DNA from 4 places in the Janthinobacterium tructae genome. Region 3 is predicted to be linked to each of the others. Evidence: predicted binding sites of a transcription regulator. Region 3 holds the regulator's gene; each other region holds the start of a gene.

Region 1 (3,494 bases), 700 kb from region 3:
GCTCGGCAAAGCTGTGGCCCCGGCTGAACAGCCACACACCCAGGGCCGCCAGCGCCAGCAGCCACAGTTGCACCGTGCGGGGGCCGTAACGGTCGAGCGCCATGCCGATCGGCAGTTGCACCAGCGCAAAGGCGAGAAAAAAGGCGCTGGTCAGCAGGCCCAGCTGCGCTGGCGTCAGGACGATGGCGCCCAGCAATTCCGCCGTCAGCACGGCATTCACGCCGCGCAGCAGGCACGACAGGTAATGCCCGAGCGCGAACGGCAGGAACACCAGGCAAAACACGGCTACGCCGGAACGCGAAGAGGCGCCGGCGCCGTGCATGCTCAGGCGGCCTGTGCCAGGCGGATGATTTTATGCGGCACCTGCGGCACAGGTTCATCCGTTTCAAAGAAAAATTTATCGTGGCCGAATGCGGGCTTTAAATCGTCCATCCACGTCGCTTCCGCATCGAACTGCGCATAAAACGGCCGGCGCACCCAGTCCGGGTTGCGCGCCTGCAAAAATTGCAGGGCAAACAGTTTTTCGCCATTGATGGTGACGATGCCATCGATGACGATCTTGCCGGGGAACGCGCTCATGGAGGGCCCGCGCACCGTGCGCGACAGGCCGGACACCCTCTGGTAGGCGGCCTGGAAGATTTCATGTGCCTTCGCCAAGGGCAACTCGAAATAGCCGCGCGGCCCCGTGTCCCGTTCGACAAACATGTAATACGGAATCGCTCCCAGGCGCGTGCCCGTCTGCCACAGCTCGGCCCAGCTAGCCGGGTCTTCATTGATGTGGCGGATCAGCGGCCCCTGCATGCGCAAGGTGGCGCCCGTGGAGACGATGCGTTTCACCGCTTGCTGCGCGATATCCTGGCGCAACTCGACGGCATGGCTGTAATGGCCCATCACGGCCAGGTTCTTGCCCGCCTTGACGATGCGCTCGAACAGGCGCAACAAATCGTCCGCATCGCGGTCCGAGACAAAACGCTGCGGCCAATACGCCACCGCCTTGGTGCCGATGCGGATATTCTGGATGTGTTCCAGGCCCGGCGCCAGCAGCGGCTCCAGGTGGGCGGCCAGTTGCCGCGTGTTCATGATCATCGGGTCGCCGCCCGTGATCAGTACATCCGTCACTTCCGGATGCAATTTCAGGTAGGAGGCCAGCTCATGCGACTCGCGCGCATCGAACTTCATGTCATCCATGCCGACGAACTGGGGCCAGCGGAAGCAGAAGGTGCAATACGCGTGGCACGTCTGGCCCGCGCTGGGGAAAAACAGCACCGTCTGCACATATTTATGCTGCAAGCCGCGCACGGGTGCATCGTTGACTTTCGGCACGTTATGCGTCATCTGCCCGGCCGGATGGGGATTCATGCCCAAGCGCAAGCCATGCACATAGGCATCGATGGCCGCCTTGTCACGCTGCACCAGCACCAGGTCGCGCAAGTGCGCGTACTGCTCGGGCGGCAACATGTCGCGATGGGGAAAGACGAGGCGGTAGATGGGGTCGTCAGGAATATTGTTCCAGTCGATCAGCTGGTCAAGCACATAGGCATTGGTGCGAAACGGCAAGACGTGCGACACCACTTGCACGGCTACACGTTGCTCTTCCGGCAGCCATTCCCACTGCCGCGCCTGATGAATGGTTTGCCGCGTATACGGCTTGAACTTGGGTGAAAACGGCTCGGTAATGAGTGCGGACACGATAGTCTCCTTGCCAATAAATAGCGATAACTTTCATGAAATTGACCCTATATCGGCCAATTCCAGCCTCTTTCCCCCACGGGCCATGCCAGCTCGGCACGCTGTGAAAGTCATCATAATTCTTGCCATCTGGAACCAAATTGCTACACATCAACAAGCATTCCGATACGTTGTTCGCTGCCTACAAGCAACACCTTAGTTTGTTCCATCGCAATTTGATGGGACCGTCGACGACGTAAATTACGGCTTGGCAATACATCCCTCGATTCTCACAAGGAGCTGTCATGAAACGCTTATTCACGGGTAGCCTGCTGTGCCTGGCATTTGCCGGCGGCAGCGTCAATGCCGCCGTCGAACCAACGGAAAAAGACGCCATCGCCATGGCCGAACGGGGCGCCGCTTTCATGAAGGCGCATGGCAAGGAAGAAATGATGAAGAAAATCACGGCGAAAGACCCCGACTTCGTGCAGGGCTCGCTGTATGTGGATATGCGTGACATCAAGACGGGCATCGTACTGGCCCACCCCATCAATCCTTCCATCGTGGGCAAGGATTTGACGGACGTGCCTGATGCGAATGGCAAGAAATATCGCCGTGAAATCATTGAGCTGGCGCAAAAGCAGGGCAAGGGCTGGGTCGACTACCAGTACAAGAATCCCAGCAGCGGCAAGATCGAGCCGAAGACCACGTACATCCTGCGCGTCAACGACGTGGTGCTGGAAGCGGGGATCTACAAAAAATAAGGCAGCGGCGGCGTACACGCACGCTGTGCGCCGCCTACGGTTGGAACAGCCATAGCCAGGAGTCAAGCATGCTCAATCAATTACGCATCGGACCAAAATTATTGCTGGCGCCCGCCCTGGTCTTGCTGCTGCTGATACTCAGCTCGAGCGGCGCCTGGTATGGCATGGTGCGGCAAAATGCCTCGCTGGAAAACATGGTACGCGTGCGCATCACGCATCTGAAAGCGGCCGCCGACATACTCGGCGAGGCCAAGCACGTACACGGCAATATGTACCAGTTGCTGTCGTGGACGAATGGCAGCTTCGCCAAGGCTCGCCTCGATACACTGGAGCAACAGATCAAGGCGCGTCACGCGGCCATCGGCACCCAGCTGGCCACGCTGCGCGCCACGGCCACGGGCGCCGAACGCAACCTGGTCGATGCCGCCATCACGGCCCTGGCCGGCTATCGCAAGGCCGTGCTGGAAACCATGGAAATGGCGCAGATGGACCAGTCGATCGCCACCAATTCCATGCTCAAGGCAGAAACGCAATTCGGCCAGTTCAATACGCAGCTGGCGCAGTTGTCGGCCCTGGAAACGACGCTCAGCAGCCAGGCCCATGCGACGGCCAGCGCCGAGTTTCGCAGCCTGGGCTGGAGCCTGCTGCTGACCGTCATGCTCTCCATCCTGGCCTCCATCGTGGTGACCATGCTGGTGCGGCGCGCCATGCTGGTGGAAATCCGCGGCATCGCCGACGCCGTGCAAGACCTGGCGGCGGGCAAGCTGATCGCCGGTGCGCCCAAGCAAGGCAATGACGAGATCGCCGCCACCTCGCGCGTGCTGGACCAGACCATCGCCCACCTGAACCAGACCTTGCGCACCATCATGGACGCCGTGCAATCGATCGACACGGCGTCGCGCGAAATTGCCACCGGCAATCTGGATCTGTCGGCGCGCACGGAAATGCAAGCCAGTTCGCTGGAAGAAACGTCGAGCGCCATGGAAGCGCTGACGCAAGCCGTCAATGACAACGCCGACAACGCCCAGCTGGCCTGCGAGCTGGCCGGGCAAGCGTCCACCC
Region 2 (3,494 bases), 2.2 Mb from region 3:
GACAGCAATTCGGCCAGCGGTTCGGGCAGCCGGTACGACATGGCGGGCTTGCTCATGGCGGGCTTGGCCGGGATGGGCAATCTTTCCAGTTGATCTTGCATGGTGCTTCCTTTCGATGCATTCAATGAGCGGCGTGCTGTTCCATGCCGGGCTGGCCGTGCCAGTAGCCGTCGCAGGCGCCGGCCGGCTGGCAGGCCGCCAGCTGGGCCTGCGCGCCCACACCGCTGACCTGGCCACGGCGGGCGCGGTCGAAGATGGCGATGACTTGTTCCGTATGCATGGCCTGCGGGCTGATGCGCGCCACCGCCACGCCCATGTCGCGCATGGCGTCGAGTTCGCGCACCAGGTTGTAGACCAGGGCAGACTGCGTCTGCGTGCCGTTCAGTACGAGGAAGGGCACCTCGTCGCGCGTGCGCAGCAGCAAGCCGTCCGGCTCCTCCAGGCAGCTGTAGCCGCAATCGTCCTTCGGCAGGTTGCGGTTGCGCGCCGTGAAACAGCGCGCGGAAAACGCCAGCGGCATGCGGCCGTAGGCGAACACTTCCGTCTCCAGCCCTTCCGGTTTCTGGCGCTGCATCTCGGCCAGCGCCGTCTGCCCCATTTCCAGCGGCATCACCCAGCGCCGCGCGCCCAGGCGCGCCAGCAGTTGCAGGCTGGGGCCATTGAACAGGTTCAAATGGGGGCCGGCGACGAAGGGCGCGCCCTTTTCCATGCAATGCACGGCGCCCATGTCGTTGGCTTCGACCGTATAGCGGCCATTGCCCGTGATGCGGCGCAGGGTCGCCAGTTCGGCGCCCGCCTCGATCAGCGCCTGTGTCGACAGCACCACCTCTTTGCCGGCAGCGGCCAGCATGTCGGCGATATCGAGCCAGTCGGCCAGGCGCAGCTCATGCCGGCGCGAGCACACGGTTTCGCCCAGATACACGATATCGACGGCGCTGCCGGCGATCTGCTGGTAAAACTCGAAGACGGTGGCGCGCGGCCAGTAGTACAGCAAGGGGCCCAACGATAGTTTTAGCATGCCTTTTCCAGTATTTTTTAAGTTACAAAACCGTAGCGAGCGGCTCGCGGCGAGGCCGAGAAGCGCAGCTGTGCTAGAGCACAGTGAGCATCGCAGGCCGCGCCCCGGGACGCGCAGTAGGTTTTGCTATTTCCAGGAGCGGTGGTAGGCGCCTAAAGTGTGCTGCTGGCCCTCGGCCAGCTTGTCCATGGCCGCCATCCAGCCCGGCTTGACGGCGTAGCGCGGATTGCCTTCGCGGCAGGCGTCGATCGCTTCGCGCCACACGCGCGTGACCTGGGCCACGTAGGCGGGACTGCGCTGGCGCCCTTCGATTTTCACGGCGCGCACGCCCATGGCGATCAGTTGCGGCAGCAGCGCCAGGGTATTCAAGCTGGCCGGTTCCTCGATCGCGTAATACTCTTCGTCATTGACTTCGAAACGCCCCTTGCACAGGGTGGGGTAGCTGGCGTTTTCACCGGGTGCGTAGCGGTCGATCAGCACGCCGTTCAGGCGCGACTCCAGACCGTCCGGCGTTTCCAGCCAGCGCACGGCCTTGGCCGGCGAGCACACGCCGTGGGTGTTCGGCGCCTCGCCCGTCGCATACGACGACAGCGCGCAGCGCCCTTCGACCATCACGCACAGGCTGCCGAAACCGAACACTTCGATCTCGACTTCCGTCTTGCTGATCAATTGTTCCACCTGCGCCATCGACAGCACGCGCGGCAGCACGGCGCGGGCGATGCCGAAGTGTTCATGGTAAAAATTGATGGCTTCGTAGTTGGTGGCCGAGCCCTGCACGGACAGGTGCAGGCGCAGCTGCGGCTGGTGCTGGGCCGCGTAGGCCATCAGACCCGGATCGGCGACGATCATGGCGTCGATGCCGGCCTCAGCCGCGCGGTCGATGGCACTGCGCCACACGGCCCAGTTGTGCGGCTGCGGATAGGTGTTCAGCGCCAGCAGCACCTTGCGTCCATATTGATGGGCGTAGCGCACGCCTTCGGCGATGGCCTTCTCATCGAAATTGAGGCCCGCGAAATTGCGCGCATTGGTGGCGTCGCGAAAGCCAAGGTAAACGGTGTCGGCGCCATTGTCGACAGCCGCTTTCAGGGCAGGCAGGCTGCCGGCGGGGCAGACCAGTTCCAGCGGTCCGGCCACGCGGGTGGCGGTGGTTGCTTCAAGCATCATGATGTTCACAGTCCTGTATCGGCTCAGGGTGCAGACTATAGCCCCGCCCATGCTGCCCAGTCCTTGACGCAGGTGAAGGAATGCATGCATGGCTGGCGCGCCTTCAACTTGCTTGACCTGGCTGTAAAATGCCCCACTTTCCTCCCTCGTCGATTGCCCACCATGACCCGCAAACCGCTGCTGATTTTCCTTCTGACCCTGTTCCTCACCGCGCTGCAAGTGCAGTGGGCCGGTCCGGCCGATGGCTATGACGCGGGGACCATCTCCGTGCTGTCGCCGGAAGTGCTGGGCGCCTATCCGGGCGTGCTGCTGCTGTTCCTGCTGGCCGTGTTCGCGCGCCGCCAACTGCCGCTGCTGCGTCAGGCCGCCATCTGCACGGGCCTGCTGGCCATCTACTGGCTGCTGGCGAACTACGTCACGTTCGACGCGCGCGTGGCCAGCTGGAGCACCTATACGCCGCTGGAAATCTGGGCCCACGTACTGCCCGCCTCCGTCGCCAGCATCGCCGCCTGCGGCGCCGCGTTCTTTTGCGCGAGCTGGCTGATCCTGCGCGAAACGCGCTGGAACAAAACCGGCTGAGGTGGTTTTTTCACCTGGATCAAGTATCCGCGAATCGCTTGCACGCCACCTTTGACGGCACTACATTTAGTGGATAACCTTCATAAAAACACCGCATGTTGTGTTTATTGGAGGTTTCATGACGACGAATGCAGTTTCCCCCACACGCGGCCAGGTCGATGTCGCCGCGTCCATCAATGAATACCTGGAGCGGCGCGACTGGCGCGTCAACGCCAACGCCAACCAGGGTTACTCACTGGGTGGCCTGATCCTCAATGTGTCGGGCAAGGTCATCGCCAACTACTGGCTGGACCAGGTGTATCCGCCGGAAGTGGGCGCGGCGCACCGCGAAGCGGCGCTGCACATCCACGACCTCGACATGCTGGCCGGCTATTGCGCCGGCTGGTCGCTGCGCACCCTGCTGCATGAAGGCTTGAATGGCGTGCCGGGCAAGATCGAATCGGGCCCGCCGAAACACATGTCGAGCGCCATCGGCCAGATCGTCAATTTCCTCGGCACCCTGCAAAACGAATGGGCCGGCGCGCAGGCGTTCAGCTCCTTCGACACCTACATGGCGCCCTACATCCGCAAGGACAGCCTGCGCTACGAAGACGTGCGCCAGTACATGCAGGAGCTGATCTTCAACCTCAACGTGCCATCGCGCTGGGGCACGCAGACGCCGTTTACCAACCTCACCTTCGACTGGGTCTGCCCGGACGACCTGCGCGAGCAGATTCCCGTCATCGCCGGCCAG
Region 3 (3,494 bases):
CCAGCAGCCAGTTCACCGATTTCAGGCGTTTGAAGCTGTTGACGGCCGTGATGCCGCGGCTGTTGGTGCTGACCATGCTGCCTTCGCCATCTTGCTTCAGCAATTGCGTGGTGGTCAGGTTGGCGTTCGGCTGGCGCGGCTGCAGCAAGCGGCTGGTCTCGGGGTGCAGCACGTAGCGTGGCACGGCGCCGCGCGTGAGGACGAAGTAATAGCCGCTCTTGCCGATCTTTTCCGAACGCAGGCGTCCCAGCAGGTTATCCTTGTACAGGCGCAGCACACCGATCACCACGCCGGCCACCTGGCCATCGGCGGTGAGCACGGGCGCCACCATCTGCACGATGGGCATGCCGCTCGACTTGCCCAGCATCGGTTCGGTGATCATGGGCTGGCGCGTGCGCAGGACGGTCTGGAAATACTCGCGCTCGGCGACGTTGATGCCGGCGCGCCCCGCCACTTCCGGCATGTCGGCCACGATGGCGCCTTGCGCATCGAGCACCAGCACGTCGTCGAACAGTATCAGCATCGAGCGGCGCGCATAGTATTCGCGCAACTGGGCGGGCCGGGCGATCAGTTCCGGCGGCTGCTGCCTGGCCGTCAGGGTGACGATCTGCAGCAGCATGCCCAGCTTGTCGTCGAGCTCGGCAGCGGTGCGGGTGATCAGGGCAGATTGCTGGCTCAGCAGTACTCGGGTGAAGTCGGCGCGCATGTGCTGCACCTGTATCATGGTGACCAGCGCGATCATGGCGACCGAGGTCAGGCTGGTGACCAGCGCGACTTTTGCTTTGATGCCGAGAGGCTTCATGATTTCCTTTTCAGTACCGGGTGGTACAGGCGGCAGCTAATGCTGTCGGGAATTTTCCTATCAATACATCAACTTGGCAAGCGGCGCCGCGCAAATTGCCTTTCCCACATGGGCTTTTAACGATGTTGCCATATAATTAAAGTCAGAACGTCGTTTATTCAGCGGAAATGCGGTGAAATTGGCACACGGCAACCCTGTATGCAGTAAACTCGTTATTGCATTTTCTAAAAGGTACCGACATGACTGAAGCGCTACTCACTCCCACCATGCCCACAGTGACCGTGGAAGCGTTGCGTGCGCGATGCTCGACCTGCAGCATGCATCAATTGTGCCTGCCGATGGGCCTCGATGTGGGCGACATGGACAGGCTGGACCAGATCATCGGCCGCCGCCGCAAGATCGTGCGCGGTGCCTCGCTGTTCCGCATCGGCGACTCGTTCCAGAATCTGTACGCGATCCGCCTGGGGCACTTCAAGACGTACCAGATCAATCCGGGCGGTGAAGAGCAGGTGACGGGTTTCCAGATGGCTGGCGAACTGCTGGGCATGGACGCCATCAGCGCCGACCGCCACCACTGTAATGCGGTGGCGCTGGAAGACAGCGAAGTGTGTGAAATTCCTTTTTCCAGCCTGGAACAATTGCTGGGCAATATGCCGACCCTGCTGCGCCATTTCCATCGCATGATGAGCCAGGAAATCACGCGCGAGCAAAGCGTCATGCTGTTGCTGGGCAATATGCAGGCGACCCAGCGTTTTGCCGCCTTTATCGTCAACCTGGCCTCGCGCTATGAAGCGCGTGGCTATTCGGCCAGCAAATTTCAGCTGCGCATGTCGCGCGAGGAAATCGGCAATTACCTGGGGCTGACCATCGAGAGCGTCAGCCGTTTATTGTCGAAATTCAAGAAGGAAGGCTGGCTGCGCGTCTCCAACCGCGAGATCGAGATCTTGCAGCCGGCCAAGTTAAAAGCTATCACGGCCGGCACGGACGTCTGCAAATAAGGCTTACAGCTCTTCATCGGCATGCAGCGCGATGCTGCGCTGCAGCGGCCAGGTCCAGATGCCGGACAGGCGCCACTCGCGTTTGTCGTTTTCCACCAGTACTTGCCAGCGGCTGCGCTCGAGCATCGGCAGCGCCACGGAGAAATTGCCGGCCGCATCGGGCTGCACCAGCAGCTTGATATCCTTTTCCGGCAGGGTCGCATGCGCCAGATGCAGCTGCAACGGACCCTGGTAAGCCTTGCCGAAGCTGTGCACTGAACCACTCAGGCGCGCTGACGCCACATCATAGGACAGGCTGGTATCCATCGCCAGGTCGCTGGCGATCGTATCGCGCCGCAAGTCCTGGTTGATCGCCTTGCCCTGCTTGTAATAATCACCCACCACCAAGGCATCGGGCTGCGTAAACGCGATATACGCCATGCAGCTGCCGACGACCACGGACAGGCCGGGACCGATCATCAGCAGCCATGGCCAGCGATGCTTGTACCACGGGGCAACGGGGGCTTGCAGCTTGAGACTGTCGGACATGATATTTCTCCTGTTTAATCGGCCAATCCCCATGCGGGGACTGGCCTTCCTGCAACTTCATGGCGGCGGCGAGGGCACCCGGTCCCCGTCCGCCTTTCCTTGTTAACGCGGCACGATGAATACCGCGCTTTCACGCACATGCAGCGACGGGTCGTCCAGCGAGTGCAATTCGATCGCAATCTTGTTCGAACCCTTTTCTCCCACGCCGTGCGGCACGCGCAGGCGGATCGGCCAACCCAGCGTTTCCGTCGGCTGCAAGGTCACCTCTTCGCGCGTCAGCAAGGTCAGGCCGGGCAAGCCGGAAGCGCTGATTTTAAAGTGCTGGGTTTGCTCCGAGGTATTCATGATCTGCAAGCGGTAGACGTTTTCGATCATGCCGTCTTCCACTTCGCGTCCCATCGAACCGCGGTCGCGGATCACGTCCATTTTCAGGGGCGTGCGCAGGGCCAGCGAGGTACACACGGCAATGATGATCAGGGCCAGGATGGAAGTGTAGATCAGCACGCGCGGGCGCATGGCGCGCTGGCGGATCTGCTTCGAATTGAAGTTGTTTTCCATCGCATGGTCGGTACTGTAGCGTACCAGTCCCCGCGGCCGGTCGACCTTGTCCATCACGGTATTGCAGGCATCGACGCAGGCGGCGCAGCCGATGCATTCATACTGCAGGCCGTTGCGGATATCGATGCCGGTCGGACATACTTGCACGCACAGGGTGCAGTCGATGCAATCGCCCAGCTTGTCGTTGTTGCCAGCCTTCTTGCTGATGGCGCCACGCGGTTCGCCGCGCTTGGCATCGTAAGTGATGATCAGGGTGTCCTGGTCGAACATGGCGCTCTGGAAGCGCGCGTAGGGGCACATGTATTTGCACACCTGCTCGCGCAGCCAGCCCGCGTTGCCGTAGGTTGCCAGGCTGTAGAACAAGACCCAGAACCATTCCCAGGGACCGAAATTGAGGGTGGTCACCTCGCGCGCCAGTTCCTTGATCGGCGTGAAATAGCCGACAAAGGTAAAGCCCGTCCACAGGGCGATGGCGCCCCATGCCAGGTGCTTGGCCGTCTTCTTGAAGGCCTTGCGCACGGACGGTCCCTGCTTGTCGAGGGCCATGCGCGCGCTGCGCGTACCCTCGATGCGGCGTTCGACCCACAGGAAGATTTCCGTGTATACCG
Region 4 (3,494 bases), 800 kb from region 3:
GATGGCCTGGCGCTGGCTCGCTTCCACGATCTGATGCATCGACAGCTGCGGCGCCGCCGGCGTGCCGCACGCGACTGGCACTGGCGGCTGCGCATCCGTGCCGGCCGGCGCTTCCAGCGCATCGAGGTCGAGCATATCCGTTTCCAGGGTCACGATGTCCTTGCGGTTCGCGCCGCGGATCACCGCTTTCAGCGCGGCCCGGCTGATCACATGTTCGAGTTCGCGCACGTTGCCCGGCCAGCGGTAGTGGCACAGCGCGTTTTCCGCCGCGGCGGACAGGCGCAGGCTGCGCAGGCCCAGGCGCGCGCGGTTCAGTTCCAGGAAACCGCCGGCCAGCAGCAGCACGTCGTTGCCCCGCTCGCGCAGCGGCGGAATCGGCACGGGATACACGGATAAACGGTGATACAGGTCGGCGCGGAACGTGCCGTCTCGCACATGCTCGCGCAAGCTGCGGTTGGTGGCGGCGATCACACGCACGTTGACCCGGCGAGGCCGGTCCGCGCCCAGGCGCTGGATTTCGCCATTTTGCAGGGTGCGCAGCAGCTTGGCCTGTATCGACAGCGGCAATTCTCCCACTTCATCGAGAAACAGCGTGCCCCCCTCGGCCGCTTCGAAACGGCCAGGCCGGTCGCTGACGGCGCCGGAAAACGCACCGCGCACATGGCCGAATAATTCGCTTTCGGCCAGGGACTCGGGCAAGGCCGCGCAATTGACGTGGATCAGCGGCTTGCCGGCGCGGCGCGACAGCCGGTGCAGGCGGTGCGCGCACAGTTCCTTGCCCACGCCCGTCTCTCCCAGCAGCAGCACGGGAAGATCCGATTCGGCCACCACCTGCAATTCGTGCAGCAGCTGCATGATGGCGCCGCTCTGGCCGACGAAGTCGTGTTCCTCGCGCGGCGCTTGCGCGTCGGCCTGCATGGCGCCGCCCGACAGGCGCAGGGCGCGGATTTCCGTTTCCAGGCGGGTCACGCGCACGGCCGCCTCGATGGCGCAGGCCAGCTCGCCCAGGTCGCGCTGCGCGCGCGCGTCGAAGGTACCCACCTGCAGCGCATCGAGCGTGATCACGCCCCAGCGTTCGCCTTCCAGGTCCAGCGCCATGCCCATGCAGTCGTGCACGGGCAGCGGCTCGCCGGCCCGTTCGGCGATCAGGCCATCGTAGGGATCGGGCAGGGAGCTGTCGTGATGGAAGCACAGCACGCCGCGCCGCTGCAGGATGGCGGCCAGGCGCGGGTGGTCGGCGACGGCGAAGCGGCGCCCTAGCGCGTCGCTGGCCAGGCCGGCCATCGCCACGGGGCGCAGGTGTTCGCCATCGAGCTTGAGCAAGGCCACGGCCTCGCAGCCGAAGTGGGCGCGCAGGCTGCCCACCAGGCGCTGCAGGCGCACGGCCACGGGCAGGTCGGCGACTAGGTCGGTGAGTAACAGCAGGTGGATGGCAGTGGTGGTCATAAGTACCATGCAGGGTACAACGAACCCTGCTTAAACAGGGTCATACCGACCCTGCATTTTTCAAATCGTTGATTTAAAACAAGTTTTTCCTGGCACACGGATTGCCTAGATAAGTGTGCCGAACCGGCATACAAGACCAAGGAAAGCTTGATGAAAACGACTCCCTCCCTCCGCGCCATTGCCGCCGCCGTCTGTGTCCTGGCCATGCCCCTGTCCGTGCAAGCCCAGGCGAGCCTGCCGGCCAGCGCTGCCGCTGCCAGCCAATCCTCCGCCGCTGCGACGCTCAAGCGCTATGAACTGCAAACCAATATCGTCGACGGCAAGATGGTCTTCATCGACGCCAAGGGCCAGGTCAACCCGGTGCTGGCGGCCAAGGTGGGCGATACGGTCGAACTGGTGCTGAAAAGCGGCGAAGGCGCCGAGCACGACCTGCTGATCCCGGAGCTCAACGTGGCATCCGCCAAATTCAGCGCCAATAGCGGCAGCACCAGCGTGCGCTTCAAGGTCACGCGCGCCGGCACGTTCACCTATTACTGCTCGATTCCCGGCCACCGCCAGATCGGCATGGAAGGCAAGCTGGAAGTCGCCGGCACGTCGCTGGCCGAAGCCGGGGCACCGAAGGCTGCCGCCGCCGGCAGCACTGGCAGCGAGTCCAGCCAGGCCGCCGCGCTGGCCCTGTACACACCCGCGCCGTCGCCGATGCGCGGCCCCGATCCGTCGGCCGTCAGCGTGGCGGCCAACCCGGCGCAGGTTCCCGTCGCCGTCGGCGCGCGCGCGCCGCAGTTGCTCAAGTACCGCATGGAGACGGTGGAATTGCCGGGCAAGCTCGATGACGGCACCACTTTTACGTACTGGACCTTCAACCGGCAAGTGCCTGGCCCGATGCTGCGCGCGAAGGTGGGCGACACGGTGGAACTGACCCTGTTCAACGCCAAGGACAGCAAGATGATCCACTCGATCGATTTGCACGCCGTGACGGGCGGCCATGGCGGCGGACAGCACACGCAGGTCGCGCCGGGGCAGGAAAAAACCGTCACCTTCAAGGCGCTCAATCCGGGGCTGTTCGTCTACCACTGCGCCACGCCGCTGGTGCCGCAGCATATCGCGGCCGGCATGTACGGCATGATCCTGGTCGAACCGGAAGGCGGCTTGTCGAAGGTGGACCGCGAGTATTACGTGATGCAGGGCGAGATGTATACGGGACGTCCGCATGGCGCTCCCGTGCATCAGGAAGCGAACCTGGAAAAAATGGCCAATGAGCTGCCCGACTACTACGTCTTCAATGGCGAAGTGGGCGCCCTGAGCAAGACGCATAAATTGCAGGCGAAAGTCGGCGAGACGGTGCGCATCTATTTCGGCGTGGGCGGCCCGAACAAGATTTCGTCCTTCCACATCATCGGCGAGATCTTCGACAAGGTGTATAGCGAAGGCTCGATCAGCAGCCCGAAACACGACGTGCAAACCACCCTGGTGGCACCGGGCGGCGCGACCATCGTCGAACTCAAGGTGCAGCACCCGGGCAGCTATCTGCTGGTCGACCATGCCTTGTCGCGCGCCGGCAAGGGCGCCGTGGGCGTGCTGGAAGTGACTGGCGAACCCGTGCCCGGCGTCTACCACGCGGGCGCCGTACATTAAATCTACCTATTCATCCTCAAGGAACTGTTATGGAAATGATCGAGTTATCCCTGGGCCAGCTGGCCCGCCGCATCCCTGGCGCCACGCGCCTGTTCGATGCGCACCGCCTGGATTTCTGCTGCGGCGGCAACAAGACCCTGCGCGCGGCGGCCGCTGCGGCCGGCGTGGACACGGCGCCCATCGTCGAGGAACTGCGGCTGCTGGCAGAGCGCGCAGATACCAGCGGCGAGCGTGACTGGCAGGACGCCCCGGCCACCGAACTGGTGGAACACATCCTGGCGCGCTATCACTCCGTGCACCGCGAGCAGTTGCCCGAGCTGATACGCCTGGCGCGCAAGGTCGAGCAGGTACATGGCGACCGCGCCGACTGTCCGCACGGGCTGGCGGAACACCTGTCGGCCATGGCGCAGGAG

Evidence for each region. The regulator FNR, encoded in region 3, switches genes on or off when oxygen is low (the NO sensors DNR and NnrR bind a similar motif). The targets are predictions, from matches to a motif close to TTGATNNNNATCAA.
Region 1: FJQ89_RS15260 (KamA family radical SAM protein) is a predicted target of FNR. The motif match lies at 1,830-1,843, and genes of this name have one in related genera.
Region 2: ubiU (ubiquinone anaerobic biosynthesis protein UbiU) is a predicted target of FNR. The motif match lies at 2,246-2,259, and genes of this name have one in related genera.
Region 4: nirK (copper-containing nitrite reductase) is a predicted target of FNR. The motif match lies at 1,515-1,528, and genes of this name have one in related genera.

What each region holds. Positions count from the first base shown of each region.
Region 1 covers NZ_CP041185.1:3,489,043-3,492,536, forward strand. Annotated here, with positions in the region: gene FJQ89_RS15255 (MFS transporter) at 1-322, opposite strand, end outside; gene FJQ89_RS15260 (KamA family radical SAM protein) at 325-1,689, opposite strand; gene FJQ89_RS15265 (cache domain-containing protein) at 1,974-2,432, shown strand; gene FJQ89_RS15270 (methyl-accepting chemotaxis protein) at 2,501-3,494, shown strand, end outside.
Region 2 covers NZ_CP041185.1:67,909-71,402, reverse strand. Annotated here, with positions in the region: gene ubiT (ubiquinone anaerobic biosynthesis accessory factor UbiT) at 1-101, opposite strand, end outside; gene ubiV (ubiquinone anaerobic biosynthesis protein UbiV) at 122-1,018, opposite strand; gene ubiU (ubiquinone anaerobic biosynthesis protein UbiU) at 1,145-2,182, opposite strand; gene FJQ89_RS00315 (hypothetical protein) at 2,345-2,761, shown strand; gene FJQ89_RS00310 (ribonucleoside triphosphate reductase) at 2,880-3,494, shown strand, end outside.
Region 3 covers NZ_CP041185.1:4,184,944-4,188,437, reverse strand. Annotated here, with positions in the region: gene FJQ89_RS18320 (response regulator) at 1-802, opposite strand, end outside; gene fnr (fumarate/nitrate reduction transcriptional regulator Fnr) at 1,042-1,800, shown strand; gene FJQ89_RS18310 (FixH family protein) at 1,804-2,328, opposite strand; gene ccoG (cytochrome c oxidase accessory protein CcoG) at 2,431-3,494, opposite strand, start outside.
Region 4 covers NZ_CP041185.1:3,388,190-3,391,683, reverse strand. Annotated here, with positions in the region: gene norR (nitric oxide reductase transcriptional regulator NorR) at 1-1,446, opposite strand, end outside; gene nirK (copper-containing nitrite reductase) at 1,597-3,081, shown strand; gene ytfE (iron-sulfur cluster repair protein YtfE) at 3,111-3,494, shown strand, end outside.